DNA from 2 places in the Paenibacillus sp. TAB_01 genome. Region 2 is predicted to be linked to the other one. Evidence: riboswitches for the same ligand, from Rfam matches in the RefSeq annotation. Region 2 holds a riboswitch; the other holds the start of a gene.
What was found. A riboswitch is a leader RNA that binds a small molecule or an ion and turns the genes downstream of it on or off. The one in region 2 is predicted to bind FMN.
Positions count from the first base shown of each region.

Region 1: linked by a shared signal. The riboswitch ahead of ACHHV8_RS24650 (DMT family transporter) and the one ahead of ribD (bifunctional diaminohydroxyphosphoribosylaminopyrimidine deaminase/5-amino-6-(5-phosphoribosylamino)uracil reductase RibD) in region 2 are both predicted to bind FMN.

Region 1 is NZ_JBIFNP010000001.1:5,062,106-5,071,122, forward strand. Features, by position in the region: gene ACHHV8_RS24620 (GGDEF domain-containing protein) at 1-597, shown strand, start outside; gene ACHHV8_RS24625 (SOS response-associated peptidase) at 807-1,427, opposite strand; gene ACHHV8_RS24630 (hypothetical protein) at 1,497-1,763, opposite strand; gene ACHHV8_RS24635 (Dabb family protein) at 1,809-2,390, opposite strand; gene ACHHV8_RS24640 (hypothetical protein) at 2,530-2,763, opposite strand; gene ACHHV8_RS24645 (DUF1540 domain-containing protein) at 2,892-3,047, shown strand; gene ACHHV8_RS24650 (DMT family transporter) at 3,097-4,089, opposite strand; FMN riboswitch at 4,288-4,440, opposite strand; gene ACHHV8_RS24655 (polysaccharide deacetylase family protein) at 4,591-5,421, shown strand; gene ACHHV8_RS24660 (hypothetical protein) at 5,602-5,994, opposite strand; gene ACHHV8_RS24665 (YjcZ family sporulation protein) at 6,229-6,351, shown strand; gene ACHHV8_RS24670 (class I SAM-dependent methyltransferase) at 6,492-7,097, opposite strand; gene ACHHV8_RS24675 (Rieske (2Fe-2S) protein) at 7,387-8,643, opposite strand; gene ACHHV8_RS24680 (MBL fold metallo-hydrolase) at 8,726-8,944, opposite strand.
Region 2 is NZ_JBIFNP010000001.1:4,176,170-4,185,186, forward strand. Features, by position in the region: gene ytfJ (GerW family sporulation protein) at 40-510, opposite strand; gene ACHHV8_RS20275 (DUF2953 domain-containing protein) at 643-1,329, opposite strand; gene scpB (SMC-Scp complex subunit ScpB) at 1,461-2,069, opposite strand; gene ACHHV8_RS20285 (segregation and condensation protein A) at 2,038-2,826, opposite strand; gene ribH (6,7-dimethyl-8-ribityllumazine synthase) at 2,945-3,412, opposite strand; gene ACHHV8_RS20295 (bifunctional 3,4-dihydroxy-2-butanone-4-phosphate synthase/GTP cyclohydrolase II) at 3,521-4,735, opposite strand; gene ribE (riboflavin synthase) at 4,769-5,434, opposite strand; gene ribD (bifunctional diaminohydroxyphosphoribosylaminopyrimidine deaminase/5-amino-6-(5-phosphoribosylamino)uracil reductase RibD) at 5,415-6,548, opposite strand; FMN riboswitch at 6,908-7,070, opposite strand; gene ACHHV8_RS20310 (peptidylprolyl isomerase) at 7,117-7,548, opposite strand; gene lysA (diaminopimelate decarboxylase) at 7,721-9,017, opposite strand, start outside.

The sequences.
Region 1 (9,017 bases), 890 kb from region 2:
ATGCTGCTGGCTTACGTGGAATCGCTCGATGCCCACCTCACCCATCTGGGAGGAGATGAATATCTCTTCATCACGACGAGGGGGAGCTTCGAGCGGGTGACCGGAGGTTACAAGTACATCTCGCTCGCGGGAGAAGCGGAGAAAATGCTCGGCATTACCTTCAGCATCGGCATCGGCTTTGGCCGTTCCGCCGGCGAAGCCGGCACCCATGCGCGGCTGGCCCTCCGCCAGGCGAAGGAAGCCGGAGGCAATCACTGCTTTATCGTACGCGACGGACCGCGGCCTCATCGGTTCGCTGGAGATGTCGCAGCCGCTCGAATACGACGCTTCGCTTGTTCCTCCCGAGCTTATCCAAAAAATGGAGGCGAGCGGAATGACGCTCCCTTACTTGGGGAAGATCGTCGCCCAGGTGGCCCGCAAGCGGAAGCTGGAGTATACGGCGCAGGAGCTGTCCCTCCTACTGGGAGTGACCGTCCGAAGCACGCACCGTTTTCTGCTGCAGTGGCTCGATGCCGGCCTCGTGGAGATCGTCGGAGAGGAAAAAGGGAAGGCCAAGGGCCGTCCCAAGCAAATTTACCGCCTGTCCTTCATCCATGACAACGATATTCCGTGGAACCGCTGAAGGCGGTTTGAGAACCGGATCGACAGCGAGCTGGCTAAGACTGCCACAAACCGCCAGTGTCTGCGTCTGCGACGCAGCACAAACAAGCCCGGGAGCCAAAGACCCGGGCTTGTTTTTTACGGCATCTGCCGCCCTATAATACTAAATCATACCAGGCCGAACCGGAACAGGCTCAAGCTCCTCCTCATCCCATACGCGGTTCCCATAAAGCGGCGGGCAGCTCCCGCAGCGGCGGTACGGACGCCGATTCGAGCAGCTCTTTCACCAGCGCTTTGTCGAACAGCTTCGGACTCAGCCAGCGGTCGATTTGCTCCGCATCCAGAATTACCGGCACATGCTCCTCCGCGTTCAGCGACTCGTTCCATACCTTGCGGGTCAGAATCGTGCATGTCCGCAGCTCCTCGTCGAAGGAACCGTTCCATTCGTCGAACACGGCGGCCATCCCGAAAGCCGGGCGTCCCGGCACAACGAACCGCCGGACCTCCTCCCGCTTCTTGCCGAGCACCGTCACTTGATCGAAGCTGCTGGCAGGCACAATGCAGCGCTGCCGCTTCAGCAGATGATCGAACGCTCTTCGCTCGAAGGCGGTGCCGATGTCGGCCCGATTGGCTCCCTGCGCCCAGAACGGCATCAAGCCCCAGCGAAACGCATCCAGCGTCCGTTCCTCCCCCTGCATGCGAATGACCGCAATCGATTCATTCGGGACAAGACTCCGTTGATTGGCATAATAAAATAAGACGCGGGAAATGCCGAAGGCATCGCTTAATTCGGATACGTCGGTATGTAAGGTCAGTCGGTTGCACATGCTGCTTAACTCCTCTGCTCTGTTTGAGCAGTAGTATTGGCAAAATGTGCAATTTGTATGCCACCGCGGTTACAGCGGCAGCATCGATCTTTTCTCCGCCTGCGATCTGCAATCGCCGCATACGCCGACAACCTGCCCTTGCTCGGAAGCGTAGAAGGTGAGCTTGGCCGCCTTTTTTTTGCAGAAGGAGCAGGGCTGCGAAGCGGCTTTCCCCGCCCTCGCCCGCACATCGGACAGCTTGACCACCTTGCTGTCGTACTTCGGCTTCCGCTTAGCGGCTCGGTACAGCATGATACTGAGCGCAAGCACAACAACGACCGTAATTACCCAAAGCATCCTGCCGCCTCCTTTACGCTAAATGTATGAAGCTGTAATTACCGGTCACTCGCCAGGTGCGGCTATTATCGTATAATCAATCTCCAAAAAGTCCGTCACGTCCCGCTTCCACACTTCCTCCACATATTGAACATGAACCGGGTGGCTGTTATACGCCTCGTAATCCGCTTGACTCGCAAATTCCATGTAAAAGCCGTATTCGTACGGATTTTTGCCGCTTTGCTGCTTCAGCACTTGAAAACGGAGCACGTTCGGCACCTCTGTCAAGGTTGCTGCGCTGCTGGTCAGAAAAGCTTGCGCTTCCTCGGATTGAGCTGGAAAACGCAATTTAAAAAATACAGTGTGTGCAATATTCGGATTCATTCCTGCCTCCTGCCCCTTCTCTTTCAATTTTTGGTTGGTACCCGTCATTCCCTCCGCCGGCGCTTCGGCCAGCCTCAGCAGTTCTTCGACCTCGTCATACTGCAGGACATTGGCCAGGGAACGGATCACGTCGGCAGACGGCTGGAACCTGCCATTTTCAATGGCGTTCATAATCGAATAGCTGACTCCCGCCTTCTCGCCAAGCTTCCGTAACGTGATGTCCTGCCGCTGCCTAAGCTGCTTCAGCTTACTGCCCAAGTTCATTCTCTCGGCTCCTTGCTTGGTAGTTTCATTCTCTTTAACTCATTTCTACATGCCTGTCCCAAATTCCTTTGTACACCGGCCAAAAGAGCAAAGGGACGTCCTTCGCCCTTCTAACCTGTGTCTGTTTGCTTAAACGTTATTACCCCCGCTGACGCACCCGGCCTTCAGGTGCCGATGCACGGCGCTCCGTCCCGTCTTCCGCCTCGGATACCCATAGCATCCCCATGGAAATAGCAAACATAAGCACGACAAGGGCGATGCTGGCTGCAATATAGCCGTGCATTTCCAGATAAAGCACCGCCGGGATACAAAGCATCAGAACCCCGTACAAGATAAAGCCCGTTTTTCCGGCCGCTTTCGCTTTCTTCGTCATAAGCCAAGACCTCCCGCTAAAGCAGTAAAGTTCCTCACTATATGTATTCGAAAAAACAAGCTTTCATACGGCATTCTAGTATAAACCCGTACAATCCGGTCATCCTGATTAGTAAGGAGGTGATATCCATGGCAAAAGATGTAATGTGCGAAGTGAATTCCTGTAATTACTGGGGAGCTGGTAACAAATGTACGGCTTCCTCCATCTATGTGGTGAACAACCGCAGTCAACAAGCAGCGAATTCCGCTGAAACGGACTGTAAAACGTTCGAGCCGAAAGTGTAACATCAAAACAAAGAAACAAGGGCGGCCAAAGGGCCGCCCTTGTTTCTTTTTAAGCCTCTGCCGAACGCGGCGCCTTCGCACTTAAAGGCCGGTCCGCATCCTGCTGACGCGAGAGGCTGAACAGCATGAGCCAGATAAGCAGGAAGCCGGCAATTTGCGCAGCCGTCACCCCTTGCTGGAAGACGAGCCAGTTGACCAGCACCCCGATCGCCGGGAAGAACAGCTCCGCCAGTGTAGCGTAGGAAGCCTTCGTGCCCGACAAGCCGCGGTAATAAAGGAGCAGGCTGATCAAGCCGGGTAAAAACGCCTGCAGCACCAGGTTGCCGGAAACCGCAAGCCAATCGGACGTTTGAACCGGAAGCTGCCAAGCATCTCCGCCCATCCAAGCGGTAAACACCAAGAGCGGCAGCGCCAGCGTAAAGCGCAGCGCCGTGACGGATTCGAACGGCATCTTATCCAGCAGCAGCCGCCCCATCACCGTGGAACCGCCCCACAAGGCCGCGGCTCCAATCGACAGCAGCCCGCCCAGAGCGGCAACGTCGGATATTTGCTGGAACGGCATGGATACGCCGAAGGTCAGAAGATATGTGCCTGCGAGAGCCATAATAACGAAGAAGGAAAACCGCGCGGGCAGCCGCTCCTTCAATATCCAGCGGGCCATAAGAATCGCAAACAGCGGCTGAAGCTTTTGCAGCAGCAGCACCCCGTTAAGATTGCCGTGGGCAAAAGCGGAAGTGAACATAATGGTCGCAATCGCCGAGCCGCCCCATGAAATGAACAGCAGCGCCCCGATATGACGAAGGCCCAACCCCCGTATCTGCTTGCGCTGCAGCCACAGAACCGGAATGGAATATAAGAGCAGCAGCACATGCTCCAGCAAAACGATTTGAGATGAACTAAAAAACTTCAACAGCAATATCCGAAACAGGGGGTCTACGCCCCATAGCGCCGCGCCCAGCGCAACCAGCCAAACTCCGTTTCGGTTCGAGACCGGATTGCCGCTTTTCATTACCTTATCCGGCTGCAGTACATTGTTGCCCATCATCCATAACCTCCCAAGGATTCGCATCCGCTGCCTGAGAAAAGGCCGCGGAACGGTTCATCTTGTTGAATAGGAAGCTTCGAAAGAAGACAGCCCCGTTATCTGAAGTTAAGATAACGGGGCATGCTTAAACAGGCTTGGAATCCGGAACGTTTGTTTGCAAATTCAAATAAACGTACGCCAGACTATCACGCTTGTTATGACCTTCTCCCATCCGGACTGTACCGTCGGCCTTGGAATCTCACCAAATCAGTCGCATACCTGCATAAAGCAGATAGCGAGTCGCGGGCTTAAGGTCACGAACGACCCTTCACCGCCGGTCGGGAATTTCACCCTGCCCCGAAGATCCGTATTCAATTATTTTGCATTTTATCACACGCTTCAACAAATGACAAGATACTAACTAAAAATTAGCGGCTTGACTCAAAAATTTCACGACATTATTTCACCAAATTCGATATAATATTCGCTATACTATGTTTAAAGAGGCTTAGAAAGAAGATGATAACGTGCATTACAAACCGATGGCTATCCTGCTGCTCGCAGCTGCGCTGGCCGGCTGCGGACAAAAGCCGATGCCCCTGGCTTCCGCCGCAGCAGCCGCAGCTCCCGCGGATAGCAACACTCCTGTTCCTGCAGCCGGTCGGACCGGCACAAGGCTCAGGAGAAAAAGAACCGGCGCATGCCGACACACAAGCCGTGCCAACAACGCAAGCCGCGCAAGCGGTGCATGCAAGCGCCGAATACAATCTCAAGCAGCACGTAACTTACTCCGGTCCGCGTTCCCAGAAGAAAGTGGCGCTCACCTTCGATGACGGTCCGGATACGAAGTACACGGAGCAGATCCTCGACATCTTGAAAAAGTCGAATGTGGTCGCTACCTTTTTCGTTACCGGGGAACACGCGGCAGCCCATCCGGAAGTAATGAAGCATATCGTTGCCGGAGGTCATGAAATAGGCAATCATTCCTGGGATCATACCAATCTGACAACGCTCAGCGAAGCGCAGATGGCTGAGCAAATCGAGAAAACCGATCAGACCATCCAGCGGTTCACAGGGCAGCTTCCGACACTTGTACGGCCGCCGTACGGCGCCCTGTCCAAGGAAGTCGCCGACTACGCGGAGCAATCGCATCGCATTGTTTGCTGGTTCCGTCGACACGAGGGACTGGGAGGGCATCTCCGTCGAACGGATTCTGGACAATGTGAAGAAGGAAGTCAAGCCGGGCTCTATCATACTGCAGCATTCCGCGGGAGGGAAGAAAGGCAATCTATCCAACACGGTAACGGCGCTCCCGCAGGTGATCCGTTATCTCAAAGAACACGGATATGAGCTTACCACCGTAACCGACCTGATCCAGCAGGGATAGAGGCAGCGGTGAAGCCGGTGATCGAAAACAGCTCACAGTTCTATCCCCCATGGCATTCCGCATAGATGCAGCATACAAAAGGAGCAGCGCCGGCACGGCGTCTGCTCCTTGTTTGCATGCGAATATAGAATGAAGTCTGCCTGCTAGCTTGCGACTTGGATAAAAAAACCGAACAGGCCTTCCAGCTCCGAAATCGTAATCCCAAGCGATTCCGCCTGCTGCTCGAAGCTGAGCTGAGGCTGCTCTTCGATTAACACGAGCAGCTCGGCAATTTTATCGAGCTTGTTCTTCTCCTCGGTCGGATTGACGACACGGTAAACATTGCCCGGACCGAGCTTTTCAATTATGCCAAGCTGCATTAATTTATCCAGCCAGCGGGCCATATCATCGGAGGCCACGTCCAGGAAATTAGCCATCACCTTGGGAGGCAGCGTACATCGATCCTCTTCGATCGTTTTCAATCTGATCAGTTTTATAAGCCGTTGATAGTTTTCGATTCGATTCAGGGTAACCCGCACGATGTCCGAAGTAAACATGACATGCCTTTCCTTTCTTCTGCCGTAATGGAACAACTTCTCCACCCATCATACCATGCCACCCGGCCCATCCGTCAACGAGCGGGCGAAGCCGGTTGTGACGGTACAGCCGTACTCCCGGGGAATTTGCCATGGAAGGACATCTGTCCAAGCACTTTGCTGAAATCGGCATATTTTATCTTAGGACTTAAGTCAAAGCGTCCTAAACCAAAACTCGAGAGGAGATTTACAAACATGAGCGGAATCGTAGGCGGAGCAGGCTGCGGCTGTGGTTATGGATTTGGCGGCTTTACATCGACAGGTGTGATTTTGGTTCTCTTCATCCTGTTGGTTATCGTCAGCCGCGCTTGGATCTAAGCTTTGGAGAAAAACCGGCCCCTCCTAAGGAGCGGCCGGTTGGTATCCTCTTCGGTTACCGGTCTCCGGTACCAACGCAGGACCTGATTTGAGCCTACGGAGCGCACACCCGTCCTCCGTCGGGCATTACATAGGCTAAGCTAACGCTGTATCTGCTGTTCGGTGCGCATCCTGCATATATAAACGAAAGCGGGAGGCACATTGAACGGAACGTATGCGATACTCACTTCGTCAAACTGCTCTATCAGCAATTTTTTCATTTGAAGAGAATACTGGAACGTCACGAACACCCCCTCCTCCCGCAGCGCTCCTTTGATCTGATCGATCAGGCTCATGCGAATCTCAGGCGCAAAATTGGCAAAGGGCAAGCCCGAGACGATTGTATCGGCTCTTCCCCAGCCTGTCTGCCGCAGTTCCCGGCCCAGCTCCAGCGCATCCGCCGCAAACCGTATCCCGCTCCCCTGCAATCGTTCAGCCAGCCGTTCTCTCAGCTCCTCCTCCTGCTCGAAAACGAGGAACTCGCAATCCGGCCGCCTCAATTCATCTATCGCCCGTGTGAATACGCCGGTGCCGGCCCCGAGCTCTATGACTACATGCGCCTGCTCCCATCGGATTCGCTTCAGCATACTGCGGGTCAAGCTGGACGAGCTTGGCAGAATGCTGCCCATTTTTCGCGGATCGCGCATAAACTTCTGGAAAAACAGCCACGATTCCGATAGCAGGGAACCTGCTCTAAACTTTAACATCCTTTCCTTCACTCCCTGTTTCCTTGACTATCTGTAGATTAGCCGAAACAGTTTAGGAATTAGGGAGGGAACTCCTAAAGGTTTTCTTAAGAGAACATGAAATCAACTGCACAGCATTTCTTGAATCAAAAAAAATCCCGGTTTATTTGACGAGGCCATTGGAGGCCGCAAATAAACCCGGGGTTCGGGCGGAATCTTTAAGCTGAGACCCAGACGTTCGCCTGGGGCCCCGGATTTCAACCTCCTGCAATGGGTGAAAAGAAAGAAACCCGGGGACGACGCTGCGCTATCAATCCTCTTCCAAAGCAAACGCATGAATTGTACAATTGCTTGTATTGCACTGCCCGCCCTGCTCCAGATCGAAAATCCAGCGGTGGCGCGGACACATGATCGTCTTGCCGGCGACCCAGCCCTGCGACAAATCGCCGCCTTCATGCGGACAAAACCGGTTGATGGCATAGCGCGTGCCGCCCGCCTCAATAACAATGCGCTCCTGATTCGTCTCCAGCGCAAGAAGCTTTTCGCAGAACCAGGTCATATCCTCCGCCTCCATCGTCAGGAAGCCATGGATCAAGGTAGAGAAAATGTCCGGCTCCCGGTTAAATCGCATGCGGAAAGACAGCATGAAATCCTCCCATGTCAAGGTGCCGTCGAAGATCCGCTCGATTTCCCAGGAATCCGTCGTGATGGAATAATAATTTGTATCCGAAATATCTCCAACCCGCTCGATCGTTTTCGCCGGAAAATCAATTTTCAGCATTTGATCCGGAGCATTGCGAAAGCGGAAATATAAAGGTACGGTGACCCGCTGATGCAGAGTCATATGATCCAGCTTGCTCTGGAACGCGTGCTTAAGCTTCACGAGCGTGTCTTCGACCTGGACGTGGGCGTATCTTTTGCGGCGCGCTTCAAACAGACCGGCATACAATGCCGCGTACTCCTGAACGTACGACTCCAGATTGGTTTCATCCACAACCTGCCCGGAACGGTGAAGCCATTGCCCGGAAGGTACGTCCAGGATATCGCCCGGCATAAGGTTCGGCACCTCTACCTGCAGCTTTTTCAATCTTTTCTTCAGAAAAGCCATTACCTGAGGGGTGTGCGGGAAAATATTGTTTTTTTCAAAGTTCAGATGAATCAGTCCGGGATCGAGGAAGCAGGCGGGTCCCGCCGACGGTAAGTAGAACTGAGGGCGAACCGCTTCCAGCGAGCGGGCTACGGCTTCGAACTTGCTTCTGACCTTGGCCTTGGAAATTTTCTCATATTTGCTCTTCGGATAATCATAGCAGGTCGGATGCCAGATCGCTCCCGAGAACTGTGCTGCATATACTTGAATCGGTCCTTCCTGCTCGACAATGGCCGGAAGCCGTTCCATCAGCTTGCAGTCGTTCAGGTTCAAAAAAGCATGCTCTGCGGTCTTGACCAGAATGGCGGAATCCCTGTTAATCTCCGTATCGATCATATACAGCTTGATGATTCCGTCCGCAAAGGGCAGTCCTTCCCCGTCCGCCAGACTGACCAGCTGCTTGCACTCGTAATGCCCCAAAATTTCGCGCAGCTCTTCCCGTCTGAACTTGGCGACGACGACTGTAAAATCGCGATTTTCAAGACTCTGAAGAAATTTCAGGTCAAAATCGGTCCTTGTGCTCGTGACTGATATACAGATAGCGCTCTTTATGTGTGGTCCGCAGCTTCTCCTGCACGTAGGCGCCGAGGTGATGATTCCGCGGAAACTGGAACCAGGCCCCGTCGAATGCGCCCGTCGGTGAAAGCCACGGATCCATAATAATGATAGCGTTCGTTGTTTCTACACAAAACCCGGCATGCCCCAAAAATGTGATTTCCATGTCCTCCACCTTTTCCACAAAAGTCAGCAGCCCGTCCACGGCCATAAGAGGCTGCGAAAGAGCTAGCGCCTGA
Region 2 (9,017 bases):
GAACGGGCAGCCTCGAATCAAAATGATTTACCGGCAAAATTAGACGATAAAGTTCTGATTTTCTATATTGTTCGTAACCTGCGCTCCATGCTCCGACACGCCCGCTGTTTTGCTTTTCATCATGCTCTGGATGCGGTTCACCACGTGCGGTGCCGAATCGATCAGACGCTCCAGCAGATGGGTCTGGTTGTCGAGCGGCACAATCTTGACTCCGTGCTTGCCCACCACCAGAAAAGCAATCGGCGTAATGGAAACCCCGCCGCCGCTGCCGCCGCCGAAGGGAAGCGCCACATTGGCATTCATTCCGTCGTGACGCGTACCTGCCGTGCCTTCCTCTGCGCCGAATTCGCTGCCGCCTGCCGCGAATCCAAAGCCGACTTTGGATATCGGCATAATGACGCTGCCATCCGGAGTTTCAACCGGATCACCCACAATCGTATTGACGTCCACCATCTCTTTGATGTTTTCCATGGCGGTTTTCATTAAACCTTGAATCGGATGCTCTGCCATCATGAGTCCTCCTTATATTCCTGATTTGAAATAAGGTTCTGTTAAGCATTTGTTAGAGTTCCCTGGCCTTCGGCACGATATTCCGGCGCGGCGTTAGCAAAAGTTAACTGGCCTTCAGCAGTTCTCTGCCGCTCAGTTCTGCTCGAAAGGCTTGAAAATAACGCGCTGCCACGTTTTTAATCCGTCCTTCACTCGGAGTATGCGGAATAGGAGCCGGATTCCTGCAAGCAAAATATAAAATAACCGGATTTTTGCGATGCAAATGATTTCGGTTGCGAACGCGTATTCGTTATATTGCGGCACCACCAGCAGCCGAGGCCGGGTTTCCAATTGAATGAATTGAAACAGGAAGCCGAGCAGCGAAGACTTCAAGCTCCAGACCAGACCGGTTGCCATAGCCGTTTCGGCGGCATCGCCCAAGCCTACGTTCGTTTTCCAATACAGCTTCGTACAGCGGACATGCTTCAATGTTTCAAGCATCCACTTATGAAATTGAAAGCAGTGCTCAAGCAATACCTGAACATTGTCATAGGCCTGCTTGATCCGCTCCATCGTGATCTTCCCATGGGAGCCCTGCTCCAGATTGTTGTTGGATTTATTGACAACCTCAGCTTTAACTTCAAAGGCATTTTGCAATTCGGATAACTTTAACACCGGAATAGACAAACGCTGCTTGACGAGTCCGCTCATCGCATGGACATCCACGACGATTTCATCATCAGCGTGCCTTCGCATTAAGGTCAATCTGCATTTGATGCTGCTGGAAAGCACAATCACGAAGCAGACGGCCACGATCCCGGCCACCCAGGCCCATTTCATAATTTCCCTCCCGCTTTCATGAAATAACGCGTTTTCTTGGCATGCAAAAATAACCCCGTTGATGAAAGGAAGCTTGGCGGCTTCGCTTCATTTAGGAGTTAGTATAGCCCTAGGCTGGTAAAACATGCGCGTCATTCCGTATCCGATACGTCCTCGAACGTGATCTGCTCCGCTTCCAGCTTATTGAACAGCAGCCGGGTTTCTTCCTCAAGCCCTTCGTCCACCTGAAACAAGGAGGTTTCGGGCAGCTCGCTGATATGACTGAGAGCAAAGTAATCCAGAAACGCTTTGGTCGTGCCGTACAGAATAGGACGTCCCGGCGCATCGGCCCGGTTCACTTCCTGGATCAAGTCTTTGGCGACCAGCGTCTGCAAAGCGCGTTCTGCTTTCACGCCGCGGATTTCTTCAATTTCCACCCGCGTGATCGGCTGCTTGTAGGCTACAATGGCCAGCGTCTCCAGCGCCGCCTGGGAAAGCGAAGAACGTGACGGAGAATGGGCCAGCCGTTCAAAATAAGGCGCGTGGGCAGGCAAAGTAGTGAGCTGGTACGTTCCGGCAAGCTCAACGATTTGCAAGCCGCGATGACCCGAACGGAAATCGCTCTGCAGATCCTTCACCAGATCACGGATGAAATTAGCGTCCTGCTCCAGTATTTCAGCCAGCTGCTTGGCATCCAGACCCTCGTCCCCTGCCACAAAAAGCAAGCCTTCAATAACTGATTTCATCTGTTGAAAATCCATCTGCCGTTCCGTCCTCTCTTGCCTGTATCACAATATCCTCAAATAAACGATGCTGGTAGCATACGATGACCTTCACCTTCATCAGCTCCAGCATGGCCAAAAACGTTGTTACGATGCCTTCACGCGATGCGTCATGGTCAATGAGCTTGGAAAAAAGCAGCTTGCCCCCCGCATGCTCCAGCAGTTGAACCACTTCCGACATCCGGTCCTTCACGGAAATCTCATCCTTGCGGATTTTGGCTACCATGTTGCGGTTGGTCATCCGGCGCAGCGCCCGCTGAAAGGCGTAAACCAGGTCCGCGATATGAAGCCCTTTGACCGGATTCTCGATCGTTGCCGGAATATAAGGAGTTAAATCCTCCGGCTCACGGGTATAAATCAGGCTTCGTTCGAGCTCTTTGTCCCGCAAATGATCCGCTATCGCTTTATACTTACGGTATTCAATCAGCTTCGCTACCAGCTCCGCACGAGGATCATAATCCTCGTCCATCATATAATCGTCATACTCAATCTCGATAACGGGAGGCTTCGGCAGCAGCATCTTGCTTTTGATGGAGAGCAGCGTCGCAGCCATGACGAGAAACTCGCTCGTCACCTCCAGCTCCAGCTCCTGCATCGCATCGAGGTATTCCATATATTGATCCGTGATTTCTTTGATTGGAATATTGTAAATATCCACTTCCGCTTTATCAATCAGATGGAGCAGCAAATCAAGGGGGCCTTCGAACGTATCCAGCTTGTAAGTTACTTTATCCAACCAGTACTTCCCCCTAAAGACTTTACATGTAATGAGCAAAGCCGGCTTTATAACATCATTAAATCATAAGCTAGGTTCTGCCGGAACAAAACCTAGCTTATGCTAAGATATCATTGAATTAAGACAATTGTCTAGTCAGGTTCGCCATTTCAATCGCGGTAGCAGCGGCCTCCCAGCCTTTATTTCCTGCTTTCGTCCCCGCACGCTCAACCGCTTGCTCGATCGAATCGGTAGTCAATACACCGAAAATCGTCGGTACGCCGGTTTTCAAGTTAATTGCCGCCACCCCTTTAGCCACTTCGCTGCAAACATAATCGAAGTGCGGTGTGGAGCCGCGGATTACGGCGCCGAGTGTAATGACAGCGTCGTATTTGCCGCTTTCGGCCATTTTCTGTGCGATCAGCGAGATTTCGAATGCGCCCGGCACCCATGCCACCTCTACCTCGTCGTCCTTAACGCCGTGACGCTTCAGCGCATCCAGAGCGCCTCCGAGCAGCTTGCTCGTAATAAATTCGTTGAAACGGCCGACAACAATGCCGTATCTTAATCCCTCGGATACTAAATGTCCTTCGTATACTTTCGCCATAATTCGTCAACATCCTTCCTGATTGCATATATTTTTTCACAAAATTCCTGCACAGCGGCCAAGCCAGACCGGCTTACATCTCCAGGCCCGGACGGGGAGCAGCCCCGCCTAAATCTCGAATTCCAGCAGATGCCCGAGCTTTTCCTGCTTCGTATGCAGGTAGTTCGAGTTGGACTCGTTCTCTTGCATCTGAATCGGAACGCGTTCGACGACTTCGAGACCGTAGCCTTCCAGCCCTTTGATTTTGCGCGGATTGTTGGTCAGCAGCCGGATTTGGGTTATCCCCAGATCCTTCAAAATTTGAGCGCCGATCCCGTAATCCCGCAGATCGGGCGCAAAGCCCAGCTTCAGGTTCGCATCCACGGTATCCAGGCCCTGCTCCTGCAAAACGTAAGCCTTCAGCTTATTGATCAAGCCGATGCCTCGGCCTTCCTGCCGCATATACAGCAGCACGCCAGAGCCGGCTTCGTCGATCTGCTTCAGCGCAGCGTTCAGCTGCGGACCGCAGTCGCACCGGTGGGAGTGGAACACATCTCCGGTCAGGCACTCGGAGTGAACGCGCACCAATGTCGGGACAGAGCCGTCGATTTGGCCTTTAACCAGCGCGACATGCTCCTTATTGTCCACCGCGTTCGTGTAAGCGATGGCGGTGAACACTCCGTAGTCGGTCGGCAGCTTCACATCGACCTCGCGTTGAATCAGCTTTTCTTTATGATTGCGATACTCGATCAGGTCCTGAATCGTGATCAGCTTCAGGTCGTGCTTGGCTGCAATTTCAAGCAGCTGGGGGACGCGGGCCATTTCCCCGTCCTCCTTGATCACTTCGCAAATGACCGCGGCAGGATAGGAACCGCACATCCGCGCCAAATCGACCGCAGCCTCCGTATGACCGGCACGGCGCAGCACGCCGCCCTTCTTGGCAATAAGCGGGAACATATGGCCTGGCCGGCGGAAATGCTCGGGTCTCGTCGTCGGATCGATCAGAGCTTTCACCGTCATGGAGCGCTCGGTCGCGGAAATGCCCGTCGTCGTCTCAGAGTAATCGACCGAAACGGTAAAGGCCGTCCCGTGGTAGTCGGTGTTTTTGGTGACCATCGGCGGCAGCTCCAGCTCCCGGGCCCTCTCTTCCGTAATCGGCACGCACACAAGCCCACGGCCTTCCTTGATCATAAAGTTAATGACGTCCGGGGTGGCTTTGTCCGCCAAAGCAATAAAATCCCCTTCATTTTCGCGGTCCTGGTCATCCACTACAATAATCACTTTGCCCAGCATAAGGTCATAAATCGCTTCTTCAATGGTATGAAATGAAGTCGGTTTCGTCATAGCTTCTATCCCTGCCTTCCTTATTCTGCCGTTTTACAGAAATCCGTTCTCGGATAAAAAGGCCTCTGTCAACCGGCTCGACTTGCCCGGGGCAGCAGGGTCCGGATTCCGGCTCAACAGCAGCTTCTCTATATATTTGCCCAGCACATCGGCTTCCAAATTCACCTCATCGCCCGCATGCTTGCGCTGCAGCACCGTTTGGGCCAGCGTATGAGGAATTATGGATACCGTAAATCCCCGGTCGTCTACATGCACCAAGGTAAGACTGATGCCGTCGACCGTAATCGAACCGTGCGGAATCAAATATTTTAAAATATCCCGCTCCTGCGGCTCGATCTGGAAAACGACTGCGTTTTCCTCCGGCTTCCGCGAGGTGATGATTCCGGTGGAATCCACATGCCCCTGCACAATATGACCGCCGAAGCGTCCGCCGGCCGCCATCGCTCTCTCCAAATTGACTGCATCCCCGACGTGGAGTCTCTGCAGCGAGGTTCTGCGGAACGTTTCCGGCATGACATCCACCGTAATGGAGGACTCGTCAAACTGAACGACCGTAAGGCAAACTCCGTTGACGGCAATGCTGTCCCCTAGATGAACGTCCTCCAAAATGCGTTTGGCTCCGATCGTCAGGATCATCGCCTGTCCCTGCTTTGTAATCCGGCGCATGGTGCCGATTTCTTCAATGATTCCCGTGAACAACTGATTTCACCTCATCCCTATTGCGCGGATAACCCGTCAGGCATACATCGTCTCCGAAGCACTGCAGCGAAATCCGCTCCAGTTCGATCGCGTCCTTCATCCGTTCAAACCCGCCGAAGCTGAAATTGCCGGGTGCCTGATCTCCGCCGATAATCTTCGGAGCGTAGAACAGCACCAGCTTGTCGATGAAGCCCTGCTCGAGCATCGCGCCGTTCAGCTTGCCTCCGCCCTCCAGCAGAATCGAGGCGATATCCCGTTCGCCCAAGAGCTCGAGGGCCCTGTTCAAATCCACCTTCGGCCCTGCACCGCAGGACAACACCGTGACGCCCGCGGCCTCAAGCTGCAGGCGCTTCTGCGGGTCGGCGCCTTCCGTTGTCAGGACAATCGTCTCGGCCGACTTGTCCGTGACGACCTGCGCCTGAAGCGGAAGCCTTAAGGCCGAGTCGACGATGAGCCGGATCGGATGCAGCGCAGGCACGTCAAGGCGCGTCGTGAGCAGCGGATCGTCACTCAACACCGTGCCGACGCCGACCATGATCGCTTGATTCCGGTGGCGCAGCGTGTGCACATAGGCCCGCGAGTCAGGGCCGGTAATCCATTTGCTGTCCCCGGTGCGCGTCGCTATCTTGCCGTCCAGCGTGCTTGCCGTCTTCAGCGTAACGAACGGACGCCGCGTCATGATGAAGCGGTTGAACGCTTCATTCAGCCGCTCCGCCTCTTCCCTCAGCACGCCTGTCGTCACTTCCAGCCCGTGCTGCCGCAGTCTGTCGAGCCCCGTACCCGCCACCAGCGGATTGGGGTCGGTTGCCGCCACAACGACCCGCTTCACCTTCTCTTTGATCAAGCGGTCGCTGCAGGGAGGCGTTTTGCCGTAATGGCTGCACGGCTCCAGCGTTACGTAAGCGGTGCTGTCTTCAGCCTCCGCTCCCGCCATTTGCAGCGCATGAACTTCCGCGTGCGCGGTTCCGCGCTTCAAATGCGCCCCCATGCCGACAATGCGCCCGTCCTTGACGAGCACGCATCCGACGACGGGATTGATTCCTGTCTGGCCAGAGGCCCCTTCGGCGAGCTGAATGGCCAGCTTCATGTAAAATTCGTCGTTAAGCAGCTCCACCAACCATCCTCCTCATCCGTTCCTTCACGACAAAAAAAGCCCGCTTTTTCCTAAGAAAAAGGGGCTTGGATCGATAGGTACACGTCAAACGCAGAACAGCTTTACAAAGCTTTTATCATCAGCAGACAGCTTGGAATAAACCGTCATACAGCACAATGAACGGCTGAAAATCGCGACAAGAAGCTCCGCTGACAGGACGCATCGTATCCAAGAAGAGAGGAAATCGATGCTTGTCCGCAGAAAGCGGCATTCTTTATAAAGCGATGTTCATTCCCCACGGCAGGCCAAGCCTGCACGATCGACAGGAATATCCAAGCGGCTTTCAATAAAGGCTAAAGCAAATAAGCATGCAAGTCTACGTTTTCCTTCTCCCATCCAGACTATACTGTCGGTCTCGGAATTGCACCGAGTCCACCGTCTGCAGCAAAGCTTGCAGCACGGGTCACGGACTGAACGTCCTGCCGCCTAAGCAGCGGACGTATCACCGCCGGTAGGGAATTTCACCCCGCCCCGAAGGAAACTTACTTTAAATTAGTATATAGTGTAATTTGGTAGTTGTCTAGTGAAATTACACCTCGACGACTTTCACCGTTTCCATTTTGTCACGGCCTTGGAACTTGTCGACATGCTCCATACCGGAAGCGACTTTACCGAACACCGTATGCTGTCCGTCCAAATGAGGCTGCGGCTGGTACACGATGTAGAACTGGCTGCCGCCTGTGTTACGGCCTGCATGCGCCATAGCCAAGGAGCCGCGCTCGTGCTTGTTCGGGTTGATTTCGCAATTGATTTTGTAGCCTGGACCGCCTGTGCCTGTGCCTTGCGGGCAGCCGCCTTGAGCTACGAAGCCGGGAATGACACGGTGGAATACAAGACCGTTGTAAAATCCTTCGTTAGCCAGCTTTTCAAAGTTAGCCACCGTGTTCGGTGCGTCTTTCTCAAACAGATCGATGACGATCTCGTCACCGTTCGCCATTTTAATTTGCGCTTGTTTTGCCATATGTAGGTACACTCCTTTATTATTCAATGAGTCCTATTGTACTATAATGCGGACATGTTCACAAATCCGAAATGAGGCGGGCCCAAACAAACGCTCGCTGCGCTCTAAAAACAGGAAAAGACCGGCCGCCCCGTACATCCGGGCAGCCGGTCTTTCTTTTTATCTCATCCTGTTACACCGTCTTGGTAACGGGTCTCATGCGTGCAGGGATTACGTCGTTGCCGACGATATTCTGGTAGGTTTCCCGCTCGACAACGACATCCGCTTCCCCGTCTTTCACAAAGACGACGGCCGGACGGCGGATCCGGTTATAATTGCTTGCCATAGCGTAGTTATAAGCGCCTGTGCAGGAAACGGCCAACAAATCGCCGGTTTCTACCTTCGGCAGACGAATATCCCAGATCAGCATATCGCCGCTTTCGCAGCATTTGCCGGCAATCGATACCAGCTCTTCGTCGGCTTCCGCCGCACGGTTCGCGAGCATCGCTTCATAGCGGGATTCATACAGTGCCGGACGCGGATTATCGGTCATCCCTCCGTCTACCGCCACATATTTGCGGATGCCGGGAATGTCCTTATACGTGCCGACGGTATACAGTGTCGTCCCCGAGTCGCCTACGATGCTGCGGCCCGGCTCTACCCAGATTTCCGGGGTAGGGTAGTCGAAGCGGGCGAAATTCGATTTGATCGAATCGGTAATAGACTTCACGTACTGCGATACCGGCAGCGGCGTGTCGCCCTCCACATAGCGGATGCCGAAGCCGCCGCCGAGGTTGATCACGGAGAAGATCACGTTCATCTCGTCGCGTACTTTGGCCGCGAACCCGATAACCTTGTCGACCGCCATCTGGAAGCCTTCTACCTCGAAAATCTGCGAGCCGATATGGGAATGTACGCCCAACAGCTCGATATGAGGCAGCTCGACCGCTTCCTGCACCGCGCGGTAGGCCGAGCCGTTATCGATATCCAAACCGAATTTGGAATCCGTCTGGCCCGTCGAAATATATTCGTGCGTATGCGCCTCAACGCCCGGCGTAATGCGGAACAAGATCTTCACCCGCTGGCGCTTGTCGCCGGCAATGGCGTTCAGCATGTGCAGCTCCACCAGATTATCGACAACGAAGCAGCCGATTTGAGCGTCGATAGCCATAGCCAGCTCCTGCGGCGTTTTGTTGTTGCCGTGGAAGTGGATACGCTCCGGCGGGAAGCCGGCCTGCAGAGCGGTATACAGCTCGCCGTCGGAAACGACGTCCAGCGACAGGCCCTCTTCTTCCACGATGCGGCACATCGCCATTACGCAAAAAGCCTTGCTGGCATAGGCCACTTGAAATTTCAAACCGGAGGCTTTGAATGCCTCCATATACTCACGGCAGCGCTGCCGGATTAAAGCTTCATCCATAATATAAAGCGGCGTTCCGAATTGCTCCGCTAACTGCAGCGTATCGCAGCCGCCGATTTGGAGGTGTCCT